2 regions of the Streptomyces griseus subsp. griseus genome follow, and region 2 is predicted to be linked to the other one. Evidence: riboswitches for the same ligand, from Rfam matches in the RefSeq annotation. Region 2 holds a riboswitch; the other holds the start of a gene.
What was found. A riboswitch is a leader RNA that binds a small molecule or an ion and turns the genes downstream of it on or off. The one in region 2 is predicted to bind glycine.
Positions count from the first base shown of each region.

Region 1: linked by a shared signal. The riboswitch ahead of gcvT (glycine cleavage system aminomethyltransferase GcvT) and the one ahead of gcvP (aminomethyl-transferring glycine dehydrogenase) in region 2 are both predicted to bind glycine.

Region 1 is NZ_CP032543.1:5,387,353-5,393,364, forward strand. Features, by position in the region: gene D6270_RS24425 (L-serine ammonia-lyase) at 1-2, opposite strand, end outside; gene glyA (serine hydroxymethyltransferase) at 172-1,431, opposite strand; gene gcvH (glycine cleavage system protein GcvH) at 1,451-1,828, opposite strand; gene gcvT (glycine cleavage system aminomethyltransferase GcvT) at 1,951-3,066, opposite strand; glycine riboswitch at 3,243-3,340, opposite strand; gene D6270_RS24445 (AAA family ATPase) at 3,540-4,238, shown strand; partial or broken gene D6270_RS24450 (enhanced serine sensitivity protein SseB) at 4,283-5,052, shown strand; gene D6270_RS24455 (enhanced serine sensitivity protein SseB C-terminal domain-containing protein) at 5,257-6,012, shown strand, end outside.
Region 2 is NZ_CP032543.1:858,471-864,482, reverse strand. Features, by position in the region: gene D6270_RS03985 (FHA domain-containing protein) at 1-225, shown strand, start outside; gene D6270_RS03980 (transcriptional regulator FtsR) at 267-1,010, shown strand; gene D6270_RS03975 (bifunctional nuclease family protein) at 1,064-1,537, shown strand; gene D6270_RS03970 (MerR family transcriptional regulator) at 1,707-2,333, shown strand; partial or broken gene D6270_RS03965 (DNA polymerase IV) at 2,432-3,888, shown strand; gene D6270_RS03960 (PRC-barrel domain-containing protein) at 3,810-4,181, opposite strand; glycine riboswitch at 4,337-4,434, shown strand; gene gcvP (aminomethyl-transferring glycine dehydrogenase) at 4,627-6,012, shown strand, end outside.

The sequences.
Region 1 (6,012 bases), 4.5 Mb from region 2:
ACGGGAGGACTCCTTGGGGGGTTGGAAGACGCCGTTGTCTGCCTGGGCGGTGCGAGGACAAGCGGGGAAAGCGGGAGAAATGCAAACCAAAGGGCAAGGAACGGGGCACCGCGCTCACTCGTCCAGTGTGCGCGGTGCCCCGTCGCGATGCGCGGAACCGCAGGCCAGGTGCTACTTCAGGCCGGGGTACAGCGGGAACTTCTCGGCCAACGCCACGACGCGGGCCTTGAGGTCGTCCGCGTCGTACGACGGCTTGAGGGCGGCGGCGATGATCTCCGCGACCTCGGTGAAGTCCTCGGCGCCGAAGCCGCGGGTGGCGAGCGCCGGGGTGCCGATCCGCAGGCCCGAGGTGACCATCGGGGGGCGCGGGTCGTTCGGGATGGCGTTCCGGTTGACCGTGATGCCCAGCTCGTGGAGCCGGTCCTCGGCCTGCTGGCCGTCCAGCTCGGAGTTGCGCAGGTCGACCAGGACCAGGTGCACGTCGGTGCCGCCGGAGAGGACGGAGACGCCCACCTCGGTGACGTCCGGCTGGACCAGGCGCTCGGCGAGGATGCGGGCGCCGTCCAGGGTGCGCTGCTGGCGCTCCTTGAACTCCTCGCCCGCCGCGATCTTGAACGAGACCGCCTTGGCCGCGATCACGTGCTCCAGCGGGCCGCCCTGCTGACCCGGGAAGACCGCCGAGTTGATCTTCTTGGCGAGCTCCTGCGTGGAGAGGATCACACCACCGCGCGGACCGCCGAGGGTCTTGTGCGTGGTGGTGGTGACGACATGGGCGTGCTCCACCGGGTTGGGGTGCAGACCGGCCGCGACCAGGCCCGCGAAGTGCGCCATGTCGACCATCAGGTACGCGCCGACCTCGTCCGCGATGCGGCGGAAGGCGGCGAAGTCCAGCTGGCGCGGGTAGGCGGACCAGCCGGCGACGATCAGCTTCGGCTGGGACTCCTTGGCGAGGCGCTCGACCTCCTCCATGTCCACCAGGCCGCTCTCGTCGACGTGGTAGGGGACCACGTTGTAGAGCTTGCCGGAGAAGTTGATCTTCATGCCGTGGGTCAGGTGACCGCCGTGGGCCAGGTTCAGGCCCATGATCGTGTCGCCCGGCTTCAGCAGCGCGAACATCGCGGCGGCGTTCGCCTGCGCACCGGAGTGCGGCTGGACGTTGGCGGCCTCGGCGCCGAACAGGGCCTTGATCCGGTCGATCGCGATCTGCTCGACCACGTCGACGTGCTCACAGCCGCCGTAGTAGCGGCGGCCGGGGTAGCCCTCGGCGTACTTGTTGGTGAGGACGGAGCCCTGCGCCTCCATGACCGCGACCGGAGCGAAGTTCTCCGAGGCGATCATTTCGAGGGTGGACTGCTGGCGGTGGAGCTCGGCGTCGACAGCGGCGGCGACGTCCGGGTCCAGCTCGTGGAGGGAGGAGTTCAGAAGCGACATCAGGGGGTCCCTTAAGGTCTCAGTTGCCGGAGAACGCGGTGTACTCGTCGGCGGAGAGCAGGTCGGCCGGCTCCTCCGTGACGCGCACCTTGAACAGCCAGCCGCCCTCGAAGGGAGCGGAGTTCACCAGCGAGGGGTCGTCCACGACGTCCTGGTTGGCCGCCGTCACCTCACCGGTCACCGGCGAGTACAGATCGCTGACCGACTTGGTCGACTCCAGCTCACCGCAGGTCTCGCCCGCGGTCACCGTGTCACCGACCTCCGGAAGCTGGGCGTAGACGACGTCACCGAGCGCGTTGGCCGCGTACTCCGTGATGCCGATCGTGGCCACGCCGTCCTCGACGGCCGACAGCCACTCGTGCTCCTTGCTGTACCGCAGCTGCTGGGGGTTGCTCATGACCTGAATTCTCCTGTACGCGGGGGAGTGCTGATGAACGGTGGTCTTACGGTGTGAGACGGAGGTACGTCACTTCCGTGACGTCCGCACGCCGATGTGAAGGCCCGGTTTCCTCCGGGATATCACTTCTGGCGCTTGTAGAACGGCAGCGCGACGACCTCGTACGGCTCGTGCGTGCCCCGGATGTCCACGCCCACGCCCTCGGTGCCCGGGGCGGCGAAGGCCGCGTCCACGTACGCCATGGCGATCGGCTTGCCCAGGGTGGGGGAGGGGGCGCCGGAGGTGACCTCGCCGATCACCTTGCCGTCCGCGACGACCGCGAAACCGGCGCGCGGGACCCGGCGGCCCTCGGCGATCAGGCCGACCAGCTTGCGCGGCGGGGCGCTCTCGGCGCGCTGGGCGGCGGCCGTCAGCGCCTCGCGGCCCACGAAGTCGCCCTCCTTCTCGAACTTCACGACCCGGCCCAGACCCGCGTCGAACGGGGTCAGCGCCGTCGTCAGCTCGTGCCCGTACAGCGGCATGCCCGCCTCCAGGCGCAGCGTGTCCCGGCAGGAGAGGCCGCAGGGGATCAGCCCGTGCGCCTCGCCGGCCTCGCTCAGCGCCCGCCAGAGCTGCTCGGCGTGCTCGGGGGCGACGAAGAGTTCAAAGCCGTCCTCGCCGGTGTAGCCGGTACGGGCGATGAGCGCGGGGACCCCGGCGACCGTGCCCGGCAGGCCCGCGTAGTACTTCAGCCCGTCCAGATCGGCGTCGGTGACGGCCTTCATGATGGCGGGGGACTCGGGGCCCTGGACCGCGAGCAGCGCGTACGCGTCCCGGTCGTCGCGCACCTCGGCGTCGAAGCCCGCCACCCGGGCGGTCAGCGCGTCCAGCACGATCTGGGCGTTGCCCGCGTTGGCGACGACCATGTACTCGGTCTCGCCCAGGCGGTAGACGATCAGGTCGTCGACGATCCCGCCGTCCTCCTGGACGATCATCGTGTAGCGGGCCCGCCCGTTGCCGACGGTGGCGATGTTCCCCACCAGCGCGTAGCTCAGGAAGGCCGCGGCCTCGGGGCCGGTGACGGTGATCTCGCCCATGTGCGACAGGTCGAAGAGACCGGCCCTGGTGCGTACGGCGTTGTGCTCGTCGCGCTCGCTGGCGTACCGCAGGGGCATGTCCCAGCCCGCGAAGTCGGTCATGGTGGCGCCGAGCGAGCGGTGCAGCGCGTCGAGGGCGGTGAGGCGGGGGGCAGTGCTCATGGGCATGGCTCCAGGGCATGACGACGTCAGGACGAATCCTCCCCATCTGTCATCGGAACCTGAGAGGTTCGCCGATAGCCCCTGTCGGAGATGCCCCGCTGACGGGGCGCCCCTGGTCACAGGGCTCGGCTTGCACCTTGGGTGGAGCCGCCGGGCGGCTCGCTTTTCAGATCTGCCTCATCCACGCGGTACGGGGCCTGAGAGATTCAAGGGAGGATCTTGCTCCTTCGGCGCCCGGCTCACACTGTGGCCGGAACTCTCCCGCGCGGATTCGAACGGCCGGTATGCAGTTGGCCGGGTCATCATCGCACGCCTTGCGGCGGAGTGGGGCGGCCGGTCGGCAACGCTTGTGCGAACAGCGGAGGCGGTTGTGAAGCCTTGCCATTTCTTTACACTTCAGGAGTCAGGGTCTTCGGCCTGCTCAGCACCACAGGCCCTGGACGGTGAGCGGCCCGAAAGCAGGGGGATGGGCGATGGCGTTGCAGCGGCCGGTACCGGCCTGGGAGGCCGAGCGCGGTGCGATGCCCGCACAGCCCGGCGCACCCGTACAGGAGTTGATCGCCGAGCCCGCGCCGGTGGTACGCGACCTGCGCGGGCGCATCGGCCACGCTCCGTACAGCCTCGACTTCACCCCCGGCGACATCGTGGTCGTCTCCGGGCTCCCCGGCGGGGGCAAGTCCACCCTGATCCGGCGGGCCGTGAGCGGCCGCGCCATCGACTCCCAGAACACCCGCGACCTCTGGGCCGCCGCCCTGCCCCGCTTATTCCCCTACGCCCTCTACCGCCCCCTGGTCCGCGCCGCCCACTACCTCGGGCTCTGGGCCGTCCTGCGCTCCGGCGACTCCGTGGTCGTCCATGACTGCGGTACGCAGACCTGGGTACGCCGCTGGCTCGCCCTGCACGCCGCCCGCCGGGGCCGCACACTGAACCTGCTCCTCCTCGACGTGGACCCCGCGACCGCCCGCCAGGGGCAGCACGAGCGCGGCCGGGGCGTCTCCGGATACGCCTTCGCCCGCCACCGGCACGCGGTGGCCCGGCTGATCCGCGACACCGAACGCGGTGCGCTGCCCCCCGGCTGCGCCTCGGCGGTGCTGCTGGACCGGGAGGCCGCGAGCGCGCTCGACCGGATCTCCTTCACCGGCGGGGAGGCCCCGGTCGCCTGCGCCGGTTAGGGTTCTGGCCGAGCGACGAGACGGCGGAGAGAGGCACAGAGGCAGTGGACATTCCGGCACCGGTCCAGGCGCACCCCCAGCACGGGTGGCCCGCCAACGAGCTCGAAGAGGTGCTGACCGCCTCCCTCGGCGCCACCGACGCGGGCGGCCGCCTGGTCGAGGTGCTCGGCCGCAGCTCGGTCTGGGTGCCGCTGCCCAACGGCGGCTCGCCCGCCAGCGCCGACCTCGACCTGCCGATGATGGACATCGACGGCGCCGCGTACGTCCCCGTCTTCAGCTCCGAGGGCCAGTTCCTCAGCTGCGTCGGCAGCCATATGTCCTTCGCCGTGGCGCCCGCCCGCGACTTCGCCCGGGGGCTGCCCCCGCAGGTCGGCATCGCGGTGAATCCGGGGGCGCGGTCGGCATACCGCTGCCCCCGCCCGCCGTCGCCGAGCTCTGCCGGGCCGGGCGCACCGCCCTGGACGGGCCCGCCAGCGGCGGCCGGGTGAAGCTGTACGAGCCGGACTGGCAGCACGACCCCGTCGACTTCCTCACCGCCGTCTCCGCCGAGTTCGAGGCCACCGGCGTGGTCTCCACCGCCCGCCGCGCCCTCGCCAGCATCGAGGGCGGCGACCCCGTCCTCTTCGTCGGCGTCGAGTTCGCCACCTGGGACGGCGCGGGCCAGAGCGCGCCCATGGACGCCCTGGGCCGGGCGCTCGGCCGGGTCGAGGTGCCCTGGCCGGTGAACCTGGTCCTGCTGGACGTGGCCCAGGACCTGGTCGGCGACTGGATGCGGGAGAGGGTACGGCCGTTCTACCGTCGTGAGGGCCACTGAACGTACGGTGCGAAAGCCACCGGCACGTACCGCGCGAAGGCCACCGGACGTACGGCGCGAGGGCCACGGCCCCGCCAGGGAACGGGGCACCGGCCGACCGTGGCGTCAAGTCGGTGTCAGAAGTGGCGCATAAGCTGGTTTGATGGCGAGGCCGCTCCCGTGTGCCCGGGGGCGTCGACGGAACGACGAGGGGCGGGACCCAGGGTGAGTGCGTCAGGCACTGCGGCGGCCGGTCAGGTCGAGCACATGCTGCGCCAGGTCAGCCCCGGGCGTTACGACGCCTACGAGGCGCTGCTCGCGGCCCTCGCCGACGGCCGGGTCTGGATGCTGCTCTGGCACGGCACGGCCGGCTCACCGGACGCGCAGTACGGCTCCATGGAGGTCGAAGGCCTCGGGTACGCCCCGTGCGTCACCTCCGCCCAGGAGCTCTCCGCCAGCGGCTGGAGCCGGGCCCACGAGCTGGTCTCCGGCCGGGATATCGCCCGCGCCCTCTTCCCCGACCGCTGGGGCATCTGGCTCAACCCGCACGCCCCCGGCGGCGGCGTCGGCATCCCCTGGCTGGACCTGCGCCGGATCTCCACCGGCCTGGACCGGCTGCCCGCGGGCCCGCTCCGGCTGACCGAGCCCGCCGTGGAGCTTCCGCAGTTCTACGCCCAGCTCAGCCAGAACGCCCACCGCACCCCGGCCGTCCGCTCGCTGCGCCGCGCCTGGGTGCACCCCGCCGTCGGCGTCCCGTACCTCGCGATCGGCCTCGACCTGTACGACACCGGGCGGGCCTCCGTCGACGCGGTGCGCGCGATGATGCGGCAGTCGGTCGGCGCGGTCCCCGACGGGCTGCCCGTCTCCACCGTCGCCATGTCCGACGAGTACGACCCGGTCGCGATGTGGCTGCGCGCCAACGCCCGCCCGTTCTACGACCGCGAGGCGCACGCCCCGGCGGGACCCCCGCCGGCTGCCCCC
Region 2 (6,012 bases):
CGTCACCCGCAGAGTGACATCTTTCTCGACGACGTGACCGTGTCGCGGCGTCATGTGGAGTTCCACAGGGGTCCGGACGGTAGCTTCACGGTGGGTGACGTCGGCAGCCTCAACGGCACCTATGTCAACCGTGAGCGCATCGATTCGGTCCTGCTCTCCAACGGCGACGAAGTCCAGATCGGAAAGTACCGCCTGGTCTTCTACGCGAGCCCGCGGGGCGTGTGACCAGCCCCCGGATCCGTCCGGGGGGACCCCCAGGAAGGCCCATGCTGCGAACACCGACAGGCGGTGCCGGTGACGGCACCGCCACCGCGGACGCGCGCTGGGTGAGCATCGGAACGGTGCTCACCCGACTGCGCGAAGAGTTTCCGGAAGTCACGATCTCCAAGATCCGCTTTCTGGAGGCCGAGGGGCTCGTGGAGCCGCAGCGGACTCCGTCCGGGTACCGCAAGTTCGCGCCCGGCGACGTGGAGCGGCTCGCGCAGGTCCTCCGTATGCAGCGGGACCACTATCTGCCGCTCAAGGTCATCCGCGAGCACCTGGACGCCCTGGCCCGGGGGGAGCAGCCCGCGCTGCCCTCACCGGGCGCCCAGCGGGATCTCGGCGACGGTGTGTGGGAGTCCGGCCCCGGTGCGGCGACCGCCGCGCGGATCGGGCGCGCCGAGCTCCTGGCGGCCGCCCAGGTCGACGAGGAGCAGCTGGCGGAGTGGGAGTCCTACGGGCTCATCGTCCCGGCTCCCGAGGGGGGCTACGACGCCGAGATGGTGACCGTGGCCAAGCTGGTGGCGGACCTGGGGCGCTTCGGCCTCGAACCGCGCCATCTGCGCGCCATGCGCGCCTCCGCCGACCGCGAGGCGGGATTGGTGGAGCAACTGGTCGCACCGCTGCGCCTGCACCGGAATCCGCAGACCAGGGCCCACGCCGAGGCCACGGCGAACGAGCTGGCCGAGCTCTCCGTACGGCTGCACGCGGCGCTCGTCCAGAGTGCTCTGCGCACCCGTCTGCACTGACCTCGGGGGAGCCCGACTACCCAAACATGGCGAGCACGTCCTAGGGTTGCTGTGTGAACGAGCTCGACGTTGTCGGTGTCCGGGTGGAAATGCCCTCCAACCAACCGATCGTTCTCCTGCGTGAAGTGGGAGGCGACCGGTACCTCCCCATTTGGATCGGTCCTGGGGAGGCGACCGCCATTGCCTTCGCCCAGCAGGGCATGGCTCCGGCCAGGCCGCTGACCCATGACCTGTTCAAGGATGTGCTCGAGGCCGTGGGCCAGGAGCTCACCGAGGTCCGCATCACGGACCTTCGCGAAGGGGTCTTCTACGCGGAGCTCGTCTTCGCCAGCGGGGTCGAGGTGAGCGCCCGGCCGTCCGACGCCATAGCGCTCGCCCTGCGGACCGGCACGCCGATCTACGGCAGTGACGGTGTGCTGGACGACGCGGGCATCGCGATCCCCGACGAGCAGGAGGACGAGGTGGAGAAGTTCCGCGAATTCCTCGACCAGATCTCACCGGAGGACTTCGGTACGAACAGTCAGTGACCCGTCCCGCAAGGGTGTCGTCAGCGCATCCGACAAGCCTTTCCCGGAAGCGAGACACGGGAAACCGCCCTCAGGGTGATTATCACTCGGCGTGCCGAGTGTGGCGATCGTTGACGCACCCCCAGTGACTGCCTACCTTCGAGTGGGCAGGTCAAGGACGGAGGTCGGCGTGAGAAGCAGCGGCGACGGTACGGCGGCGGGTGGGCCGTATCCGCAGCACGGCAGTGGAGCCGACCACACCATCAGGCAGCCGGTTCAACCGGCGGCGGTGGCAGCGGGCGGCGGGGCAGCGGCGAGCGGTGCCGGCGACATCGGCTATCGCGGACCGACGGCGTGCGCGGCGGCGGGGATCACCTACCGCCAGCTGGACTACTGGGCGCGCACGGGGCTGGTGGAGCCGAGCGTGCGGCCGGCCTACGGGTCGGGGACCCAGCGTCTCTACAGTTTCCGGGACGTGGTCCTCCTCAAGATCGTCAAGCGGTTCCTGGACACCGGGGTCGCGCTCCAGAACATCCGCACCACGGTCCAGCACCTGCGGGCCCGGGGGTTCCAGGATCTTGAGCGCATGACGCTGATGAGCGACGGGGCCACGGTCTACGAGTGCTCCTCGCCCGACGAGGTCGTCAGCCTCCTCCAGGGCGGTCAGGGCGTCTTCGGGATCGCCGTCGGTGTCGTCTGGCGGGATGTGGACGCGGCGCTCTCCCAGCTCCACGGCGAGCGGGTCGACACCGGTGAGACCCTCATCGGCAACAACCCGGCCGACGAGCTGGCCCGGCGCCGCAACCGCGCCGGTTGAGCGGCTGAGGGCACAGGACGGTACGTGACGGGGCGGCCCGGCACTCCGTGGAGTGCCGGGCCGCCCCGTTGTCAGTGGCATAGGGCAGCATCGGAGGTGTGAGACCCGCGCCGACCATCCTCCACCTGGACATGGACGCCTTCTACGCCTCGGCGGAGCAGGCAGCCAAGCCCAGCCTGCGCGGAAAGGCGGTCGTGGTGGGGGGCCTCGGCCCTCGCGGGGTCGTCGCCACCGCCTCGTACGAAGCACGCCTCCTGGGCGTCCACTCCGCGATGCCGACGGCTCAGGCCCGGCGGCTCGCGCCGAACGCCGCCTATCTGGTGCCGCGCTTCTCGCTGTACCGGGCGGTGAGCGAGCAGGTGATGGAGCTGCTCGGGCGGCTCTCGCCGCTGGTGGAGCCGCTGAGCCTGGACGAGGCCTTCGTCGACCTGGAGGCGGGCGGGGTCGCGGACGACACGGTGTCGGCCCGCAGGACGGGGGAGCGGCTGCGTAGGGCCATCCGGGAAGTGACCGGGCTCAGCGGATCGGTCGGTCTCGCCGGTTCGAAGATGCTCGCCAAGATCGCCTCCGAGCAGGCCAAGCCGGACGGCCTGGCGCTGATAGTGCCGGGCACCGAGCGGGAGCTGCTGGCCCCCATGTCCGTACGGACCCTGCCGGGCGTCGGACCCGCCACCGGGGACCATCTGAGACGCGCCGGTATGACCACCGTCCACGACCTCGCCGAGGCGGGCGAGGCCGAGCTCGTACGGCTGGTCGGCAAGGCCCACGGTCACGGTCTCTACCGGATGGCGCTGGGGCTCGACGACCGGCCGGTGGTCGCGGAGCGGGACGCCAAGTCCGTATCGGTGGAGGACACCTTCGATGTGGACCTGCACGACCGGGTGCGGGTGCGCGCGGAGGTGGAGCGACTGGCCGTGCGGTGCGTGGAGCGGCTGCGGTCCGCCGACCGGTCGGGGCGCACGGTGGTGCTCAAGGTGCGCCGCTACGACTTCTCCACCCTGACCCGCTCCGAGACGCTCAGAGGCCCACGGACGACCCCACGGTGGTCCGTGAGGCGGCCGCGAGGCTCCTGGAGGCCGTCGACACCACCGGGGGCGTACGGCTGCTGGGTGTGGGTGTCACGGGGCTCGCGGACTACACCCAGGAGGACCTGTTCGCGCAGGCGGCGGATGCCCGGGAGCTGGCGGCGCGGGCGGAGGAGGAGGCCGATAGGCCGGCCGTGGACGAGGCCGGACCGGTGGAGGAGGAGCCCGAGCGGGAGAGCGCCGAGCAGCTCGCCGCCCGGCGCTGGCCCGCCGGACACGACGTACGCCACGCGGTGCACGGACACGGCTGGGTGCAGGGGAGCGGGGTGGGCCGGGTGACGGTCCGGTTCGAGGAGCCCGGCGGGCCGGTCGGCCGCGTCGTCACGTTCCGCATCGACGACCCCGAGCTCAGCCCGGCCGACCCGATGCCGCTGGTCCGCGACCCGGTCGACTACTCCTCCTGGCCGGCCAGCCTGCCGAAGTCGCGATCGGGGCCGGTCCCGGCCGCCGGCGGGGAGTCCAGGCCGTAGTGGCGGTAGAGCTGCAGCTCCTGTTCGGGGGAGAGGTGACGGCCGACGCCGAAGTCCGGGGCGCCCTTGATCAGCGCGCGGTCGAACGGGATCCGCAGCTCGTCCTCGACGAATTCGCTGGGTTCCAGCGGGACGAACGCGTCCCTGCTGAACAGACCCGTGCGGACGGCCGCCCACTCGGGCACACCGGTCGCGTCGTCGAGATAGACCTCGTCCACCGTTCCGATCTTGGCGCCCTTGCGATCGAACGCCTTGCGGCCGATCAGGCGGCGCGGGTCGATGTCGGTCTGCACGGTGCCTCCCACTGGTCGCACTGGCTCAAGGGGGTCCCGTGTCACCGCGAGGTGATCCCCTGTCGCTCCACCAGCACCAGACAAGTGCAGAACGGTGGCGTCGGCCACTCGAGGGCTCCCCGGGGATGGCCGCTGGTAGGCTGGCAGATGGCTGCTGACCCCGTGCGGGAGAGTCCTCCGGTGCAGAATCCGGAGGCGCCGAAGGAGCAAATCCTCCCCGGAATCTCTCAGGCCCCCGTACCGCACGGACGAGGTCACTCTGGAAAGCAGGGCGGGTTCGTGCGGCGTATGCCGGGGCGGGCTCGACCCTCACCGACGGTGAAAGCCGGTGCGCCCCCGGGCGGGCCGGTGAAGCTCTCAGGTTGAGATGACAGAGGGGGAGGCCGTTCGGGCACCCGCGCCGTGGTGCCCCTCGCAGGTCGTGACAGACCAGGAGGCCTCCACCATGACCCCCCGTCGCACTCCGCTCTCCCAGCTGGAGCAGGGCATTCCGTTCGAGCAGCGCCACATAGGGCCCGACGCCGAGGCCCAGGCGAAGATGCTCGCCCAGGTCGGCTACGGCTCCCTCGACGAGCTGACCGCCGCCGCGGTGCCCGACGTGATCAAGAGTGCGGAGGCCCTGAACCTTCCCTCGGCCCGCACCGAGGCAGAGGTGCTGGCCGAGCTGCGGTCGCTGGCCGACCGCAACAAGGTGCTCGCCCCGATGATCGGCCTCGGCTACTACGGCACCTTCACGCCGCCCGTCATCCTGCGCAACGTCATGGAGAACCCCGCGTGGTACACGGCCTACACGCCGTACCAGCCGGAGATCTCCCAGGGGCGCCTGGAGGCCCTGCTCAACTTCCAGACCATGGTCGCCGACCTGACCGGCCTGCCCACCTCCGGCGCCTCCCTCCTCGACGAGGGCACCGCGGCCGCCGAGGCCATGGCGCTCGCCCGGCGCGTCGGCAAGGTCAAGAACGGCGTCTTCCTGATCGACGCCGACACCCTGCCCCAGACCATCGCCGTGATCCAGACCCGCGCCGAGCCGACCGGTGTCGAGGTCGTCGTCGCGGACCTCAGTGACGGCATCCCCGCCGAGATCGCCGAGCGCGGCGTCTTCGGCGTCCTGCTCCAGTACCCGGGCGCCTCCGGTGCTGTCCGCGCCATCGAGCCCGTCATCCAGCAGGCCCACGAGCTGGGCGCGATCGTCACCGTCGCCGCCGACCTGCTGGCCCTCACCCTGCTCACCTCGCCCGGAGAGCTCGGTGCCGACATCGCGGTGGGCACCACCCAGCGCTTCGGCGTGCCCATGGGCTTCGGCGGCCCGCACGCCGGCTTCATGGCCGTACGCGAGAAGTTCGCCCGCTCCCTGCCCGGCCGCCTCGTCGGTGTCTCCGTGGACGCCGACGGCAACAAGGCCTACCGCCTGGCCCTGCAGACCCGCGAGCAGCACATTCGCCGCGAGAAGGCCACCAGCAACATCTGTACGGCACAGGTCCTGCTCGCCGTCATGGCCGGGATGTACGCCGTCTACCACGGCCCCGACGGACTGCGCACGATCGCCCGCCGCACCCACCGCTACGCCGCGATCCTCGCCGAGGGCCTGCGCGCCGCCGGCGCGGACGTCGTGCACGGCGACTTCTTCGACACCCTGACCGTCCGGGTGCCCGGCAAGGCCGCGGAGATCGTCGCGGAGGCGCGCGAGCGCGGGGTCAACCTCCGCCGTGTCGACGCCGACCAGGTCTCCATCGCCTGCGACGAGACCACTAACCGGTCCCAGCTCTCCGCCGTCTGGGCCGCCTTCGGCGCCGACGCCGACATCGAGGCGCTGGACGGCACGGCCGCCGAC